DNA from 2 places in the Micromonospora sp. NPDC049374 genome. Region 2 is predicted to be linked to the other one. Evidence: predicted binding sites of a transcription regulator. Region 2 holds the regulator's gene; the other holds the start of a gene.
The links. The regulator HrcA, encoded in region 2, represses chaperone genes, less so after heat shock. The targets are predictions, from matches to a motif close to GGTTNGCACNCTCNNNNNGAGNGTGCNAACC.
Positions count from the first base shown of each region.

Region 1: the regulator HrcA is predicted to act here: its motif matches at 1,480-1,510, upstream of groES (co-chaperone GroES).

Region 1 is NZ_JBFAQH010000032.1:14,286-17,689, reverse strand. It holds gene AB0J93_RS29740 (DUF397 domain-containing protein) at 291-482, opposite strand; gene AB0J93_RS29735 (helix-turn-helix transcriptional regulator) at 473-1,273, opposite strand; gene groES (co-chaperone GroES) at 1,645-1,959, shown strand; gene groL (chaperonin GroEL) at 2,031-3,404, shown strand, end outside.
Region 2 is NZ_JBFAQH010000021.1:29,538-32,941, reverse strand. It holds gene hemW (radical SAM family heme chaperone HemW) at 1-493, shown strand, start outside; gene AB0J93_RS26870 (DUF4870 domain-containing protein) at 520-1,116, opposite strand; gene hrcA (heat-inducible transcriptional repressor HrcA) at 1,327-2,349, shown strand; gene dnaJ (molecular chaperone DnaJ) at 2,423-3,404, shown strand, end outside.

The DNA.
Region 1 (3,404 bases), on a different contig from region 2:
GGACGCGGGTTGCGGCATCTTGGGGTGTCAGCTCGGCGGGAGGCCGCGTCATGCCGCAACCCGCGCGCACACCCGCGGGGCGAGGTCGGGCAACTCGGCAGCCCGGGCCGGCTTGGGCCGGGCCGGCTTGGGCCGGGCCTGGCCGGGCCTGGCCGGGCCGAGCTGAGCTGAGCGAGCCGAGTCGGGCCGAGCCGAGCCGAGCCGAGCTGCGCGAGCCGAGCCGAGCCGAGTCGGGCCGGGAGGCGGTGGGCGGGCGCGCGGCGCGGGCGGACGCCGCGTCGGGGCCGGGTCTAGCGGGTGGGGGCGTGGGTGGCGACGAAGGCGCGCCAGGCGGCGGGGGTGAAGGCGAGCGCCGGGCCGGCCGGGTCCTTGCTGTCGCGTACGGCGACCACGCCGGGCAGGTTGTCGGCGACCTCGACGCAGGCGCCGCCGTTCTGGTTGCTGCGGGAGGACTTGCGCCAGGCGGCACGGGTCAGGTCCATGACTTCGCCACTTCCTCGATCAGGCGGGCGGACTGCCGGCGCGGCAGCGCCTCACCGGCCACAGTCTCCCAACGTCGCCCGAGGCTGGCAAGGTCGTTCGGGCTGTCCACTGTGTGCCCCCGGAGCTGGTTGTCCAGGTGCGCCAGCTCGGTGCCGTCGGCGAGCCGGGCCAGCACGAAGGGGCCAGCAAGCCCGCCGTACCACGGGGTCTCGGCCGGGATGATCCGCACCTGGACGTGCGGGCGGTCGGTGAGGCTGCGCAGGTGCTCCAACTGCTCGCGCATCGTCGCGCGCTCGCCCACCTGCCGGCGCAGCACCTGCTCGTCGAGCACCGCGACGAGCTGCGGCGGCTCCTCGCGGGCGAGCACCTCCTGCCGGGCCATCCGGGCCAGCACCCGCTTCTCGATCTGCTCGTCGGTAAGCGGTGGGCCGGCCCGGAGCATCGCCCGGGCGTACGCCTCGGTCTGGAGCAGGCCCGGCACCACGGCCGGGTCGTACCAGCGCAGCGCGACCGCCTCGCGTTCGATCTCGCCCCACGGCCGGAACCAGTCCGGCTCGGCGTGCAGCCGGATCAGCTCCAGCATCCCGACGAAGAGGCCACCGGTCTCCAGCACCTTGTCGAACCGGGCCAGGTAGTCGGCGCTGAGCTGGTTCGGACCGATCTCCATCGCGCTCACCGCCGACGGGGAATAGTTGATCATTTTGCTCAGCTCCTCCTGGCTGAGCCCGCGTACCTTGCGGGCCCGGCGCAACTGGTCGCGCAGGAATCCCAGGGTTGGTATGTCCGCCATCTGCCTGCCCTCCGTGACGTGGTCGCGCCGGAGAGTAAGGGTCGGCGCGCTCGGCGGGAAGCCACTGTCGGCGTGTTGCGGTCAACCCTGGCAAACGGCGACGGAAGACTGCGGAAAGAGTGGCGGTGCGGGTGCGCGAGCGTGGCGACACGGGGGTGGCGGATTGGCACTCTCCTTGACGGAGTGCTAGCCGAGGAATAACCTGCGATTAGCACTCTCACCCTGAGGGTGCCAACCTTCGGGCCCTGGTGTCCGGGGGTTGAACGCCAGGCGGACCGGCACCCGCGACGACGGCCCCGCCCGGTGGCATGTGGCAGATTGACGCTGGTCGGCATGCCGATCGGCAACGAAACCAAGTACCCCAGGAGGGTATGCCCGTGACTACCGCGACCAAGGTTGCGATCAAGCCGCTCGAGGACCGCATCGTGGTCCAGGCGAACGAGGCCGAGACCACCACCGCCTCGGGCATCGTGATCCCCGACACCGCCAAGGAGAAGCCGCAGGAGGGCACCGTCCTCGCTGTCGGCCCGGGCCGGATCGACGACAAGGGCAACCGCGTGCCGATCGACGTCTCCGTCGGCGACACCGTTCTCTACTCGAAGTACGGCGGCACCGAGGTCAAGTACGCCGGCGAGGAGTACCTGGTGCTCTCCGCCCGCGACGTCCTCGCGGTCATCGAGAAGTAAGCAACCGATCAGTGTCGTTGCCCCGGTCCGGCTCGCCGGGCCGGGGCAACGTCGCTTTCGAAGGGACATAGATGGCGAAGATCCTGAGCTTCTCGGACGACGCCCGGCACCTGCTGGAGCACGGTGTCAACGCGCTCGCTAACGCGGTCAAGGTCACCCTCGGGCCGCGCGGGCGCAACGTCGTCCTCGACAAGAAATTCGGTGCGCCGACGATCACCAACGATGGTGTGACCATCGCCAAGGAGATCGAGCTCACCAACCCGTACGAGAACCTCGGCGCGCAGCTGGTCAAGGAGGTGGCGACCAAGACCAACGACGTCGCCGGCGACGGGACCACCACCGCGACCGTGCTCGCCCAGGCCATGGTCCGCGAGGGTCTGCGCAACGTCACCGCGGGCGCCAACCCGGCCGGCCTCAAGCGGGGCATCGACGCCGCCGCCACCAAGGTCTCCGAGGCGCTGCTCGGCAAGGCCGTCGAGGTCTCCGACAAGAAGTCGGTCGCGCACGTCGCGACGATCTCCGCGCAGGACGCGACCATCGGCGAGCTGATCGCCGAGGCGATGGAGAAGGTCGGCCGTGACGGTGTGATCACCGTCGAGGAAGGCTCCGCGCTGCACACCGAGCTGGACGTCACCGAGGGCCTCCAGTTCGACAAGGGCTTCATCTCGCCGAACTTCGTCACCGACGCGGAGTCGCAGGAGTCGGTCCTGGAGGACGCGTACGTCCTGATCACCACGCAGAAGATCTCCGCGATCGAGGAGCTGCTGCCGCTGCTGGAGAAGGTCCTCCAGAACAACAAGCCGCTGCTCATCATCGCCGAGGACGTCGAGGGTCAGGCGCTGTCCACGCTGGTGGTAAACGCCATTCGCAAGACCATCAAGGTCTGCGCGGTCAAGGCGCCCGGCTTCGGTGACCGCCGCAAGGCGATGCTCCAGGACATGGCGATCCTCACCGGCGCCGAGCTGGTCGCCCCGGAGCTCGGCTACAAGCTCGACCAGGTCGGCCTGGAGGTGCTGGGCAGCGCCCGGCGCATCGTGGTCGACAAGGAGAACACCACCGTCGTCGAGGGTGGTGGCCAGGCCAGCGAGGTGGCCGACCGGGTCGCGCAGATCCGCAAGGAGATCGAGGCCTCGGACTCCGAGTGGGACCGGGAGAAGCTCGCCGAGCGGCTGGCCAAGCTCTCCGGCGGTGTGGCGGTGGTCAAGGTCGGCGCGGCCACCGAGGTCGAGATGAAGGAGCGCAAGCACCGCATCGAGGACGCCATCGCCGCAACCAAGGCCGCAGTCGAGGAGGGCACCGTGCCCGGCGGAGGCGCCGCCCTGGCGCAGATCCTGTCGGTGCTCGACGACGACCTCGGCTTCACCGGCGACGAGAAGGTCGGCGTATCGATCGTGCGTAAGGCACTTGTCGAGCCGCTGCGCTGGATCGCCCAGAACGCCGGCCAC
Region 2 (3,404 bases):
CCCGGACGAGGACGTGGCCGCGGACCGCTACCTGGCCGCCGAGTCCGCCCTCGGCGCGGCCGGTTTCTCCTGGTACGAGGTCTCCAACTGGGCCCGCACGCCGGACGCGCGCTGCCGGCACAACCTGCTCTACTGGGCCGGCGGTGACTGGTGGGGCCTCGGGCCGGGGGCACACAGCCACGTCGGCGGAGTGCGTTGGTGGAACGTCAAACATCCCGCCGCGTACGCGCAACGCCTCGCCGCCGGGGCGTCACCCGGGCAGGCCCGGGAGGTGCTCACCGGCGACGAGGCGCACATGGAGGACGTCATGCTCCGGTTGCGGCTGGCTTCCGGCCTGCCACTGGACGTGCTTACCGACGCCGGGCGGGCGGGCGCGGCGCGGGCGCTGGCCGAGGGGCTGCTCGCCGAGCCCGCCCACGCCGCCGGCCGCGCCGTGCTCACCCTGCGCGGCCGGTTGCTCGCCGACGCCGTGGTTCGCGACCTGCTGCCCTGACCCCCGTCACCAGGTAAGCCGGCCGGTCAGCGCTTCACGAAGGCGTACGTCATCGGGTACTGGTAGAGCACCCCTTCGTTGGCCTTGACCCCGCCGATGATGCCGAAGATCAGCGGCACGATCGCGACGATGATCGGTACGAAGAACAGGATGCCGCAGGTGATGGTGGCGAGCACCCAGCTCAGCACCCCGACGATGGCCCAGGTGAGCTGGAAGTTCAGCGCGGCCACCGAGTGGGCCCGGGCGACCGGGGACTGCTGCCCGCGGACCATCATGGCGATCAGCGGCGCCACCCAGCCGAAGAGCCCGCCACCGACGACCACGCCGAGCGGGCCGCCGAAGTGCGCGATCAGCACCCAGGTCTTGTCCTCGTTGTTGGCGTAGCCACCGCCAGGAGCGCCGTAACCGCCGGTCGGGTAGCCGACACCGGGGGCCCCGGGCGGCGGCGGGTAACCGCCGGGCGGCGGGTAGCCCCCGGGTGGGGGGTAGCCGGCCGGCGGCGGTTGGTCGCCGGTGGGAGGTGGATAGCCGCCGGGCGGGGGATAGCCGCCCTGGCCAGGCGAACCGGACAGTGGTGTCGTGGGTTCGTCGCCGGAGTCCGGGGGACGAGGTGGTTCAGTCATGGGGGTCACGGTAGGTGCCACCGGCAACGGCGCACCAGAGCGACACCGGCGAGTGTCAACCCACCGATCGGTTCGATGACGGGCGTGCCGACTTGATCATCGCGTGGACGGGGACGCCGACGTAGACTGGCACTCGCTACAGTCGAGTGCCAGAGTGTTCCTCTGGTGGCCGTGACGCTGCGGGCTGACCTGCGACAGGAGGTGGCAAGGATGGGTCTGGACGACCGGAAGCTCGCCGTGCTCCGGGCGATCGTCGAGGACTACGTCGCCACCCAGGAGCCGGTCGGCAGCAAGTCGCTTGTCGAGCGGCACCAACTCGGTGTCTCGCCGGCCACGGTCCGAAACGACATGGCCGTGCTGGAGGACGAGGGCTACATCCGGCAGCCGCACACCAGCGCGGGGCGGGTGCCCACCGACCGTGGCTACCGACTCTTCGTCGACCGGTTGAGCCGGGTCAAGCCGCTCAGCCCGGCCGAGCGCCGGGCGATCGAGCGCTTCCTGGCCGGCGCCGTCGACCTCGACGACGTGGTGCACCGCACGGTGCGGCTGCTGGCGCAGCTGACCCGGCAGGTCGCCGTCGTGCAGTACCCGAGCCTGGCCCGATCCCGGGTGCGTCACCTGGAACTGGTGCCGATCTCCACCACCCGGCTGATGCTGGTGATGATCGCCGACACCGGCCGGGTCGAGCAGCGACTCGTCGAGCTGCCCGCGCCGGTCCTCGCCGACGACGTGCTGGACCTGCGCCGGCTGGTCAACGAGAAACTGGTGGGCGTCCGCCTGTCGGAGACCCCGCCGCTGGTGCAGGCCCTCATCGACGACTGCGTGCCGCACCTGCGCCCGGCGATGACCACCCTGTCCACGGTGCTGCTGGAGACGCTCGTCGAACGGCACGAGGAGCGGCTCGCTCTGGCCGGCACCGCCAACCTCGCCCGGGGCGGCCTGCTCGACTTCCAGGGCTCGTTGCGTCCGATCCTTGAAGCACTTGAGGAGGAGGTCGTGCTGCTCAAGCTCATCGGCGAGGTGGAGCCGAGCACACTGCGGGTGCGCATCGGCGACGAGAACGAGTACGACAACCTGCGGGCGGCTTCCGTGGTCAGCACCGGATACGGCCCGGGCGCGACAATCGTCGGGGGGATGGGCGTGCTGGGACCGACCCGGATGGACTACCCCGGAACCATCGCCACGGTGAGGGCCGTGGCACGCTACGTGGGCGAGCTGCTGGCCCAGAACTGACAAGTCAGGGCCGACGGCAGGCTGCCGCCGCCGAACGGCGTAACTCGAGACGAACACGAGGACACGGAACGCAGTGGCCAGGGACTACTACGGCATTCTCGGCGTGAGCAAGGGTGCCTCCGATGACGAGATCAAGCGCGCCTACCGCAAGCTGGCGCGGCAGTTCCATCCGGACGTGAATCCGGATCCGGAGGCACAGGAGAAGTTCAAGGACATCAACGCCGCGTACGAGGTCCTCTCGGACGATCGGAAACGGCAGATCGTCGACCTCGGCGGGGATCCGCTGGCACCCGGCGGAGGCGGGCCCGGCGGTCCGGGTGGCCCCGGCGGGGCAGGCCCCTTCGTCGGCTTCCAGGACATCATGGACGCGTTCTTCGGTGGTGCCACCGGCGCCGGGCGAGGCCCGCGTCCGCGTACCCGCCCCGGCGCCGACGCCATCCTGCGCCTGGAACTGGACCTCCAGGAGACCGCCTTCGGCGTCGAGGCGCCGATCACCGTCGACACCGCCGTGCTCTGCACCACCTGCTCCGGTGCCGGCACCGCCGCCGGCACCCACCTGGCCACCTGCGAGGCGTGCGGTGGCCGGGGCGAGGTGCAGTCGGTGCAGCGCACCTTCCTCGGGCAGGTGGTCTCCGCCCGGCCGTGCACGGTCTGCCAGGGCTACGGCACCACCATCCCGAGCCCCTGCCCGACCTGCGCCGGTGACGGCCGGGTACGCACCCGTCGTTCGCTGACCGTCAAGATCCCTGCCGGGGTGGAGGACGGCATGCGCATCCGCCTCGCCCAGCAGGGCGAGGTCGGCCCGGGCGGCGGCACCGCCGGGGACCTCTACGTGGAGATCCACGAACGGCCGCACGACGTCTTCTCCCGCAAGGGCGACGACCTGCACTGCCGGGTCACCGTGCCGATGACCGCCGCCGCGCTCGGCACCCGGCTGACCATCAAGGCGCTCGACAGCGAGGAACCCGTCGACGTCAAGCCGGGTACCCAGCCGGGCAGCACCCTGCGGCTGCGGGCCCGAGGCGTACCGCACCTGCGCGGCGCCGGCCGGGGCG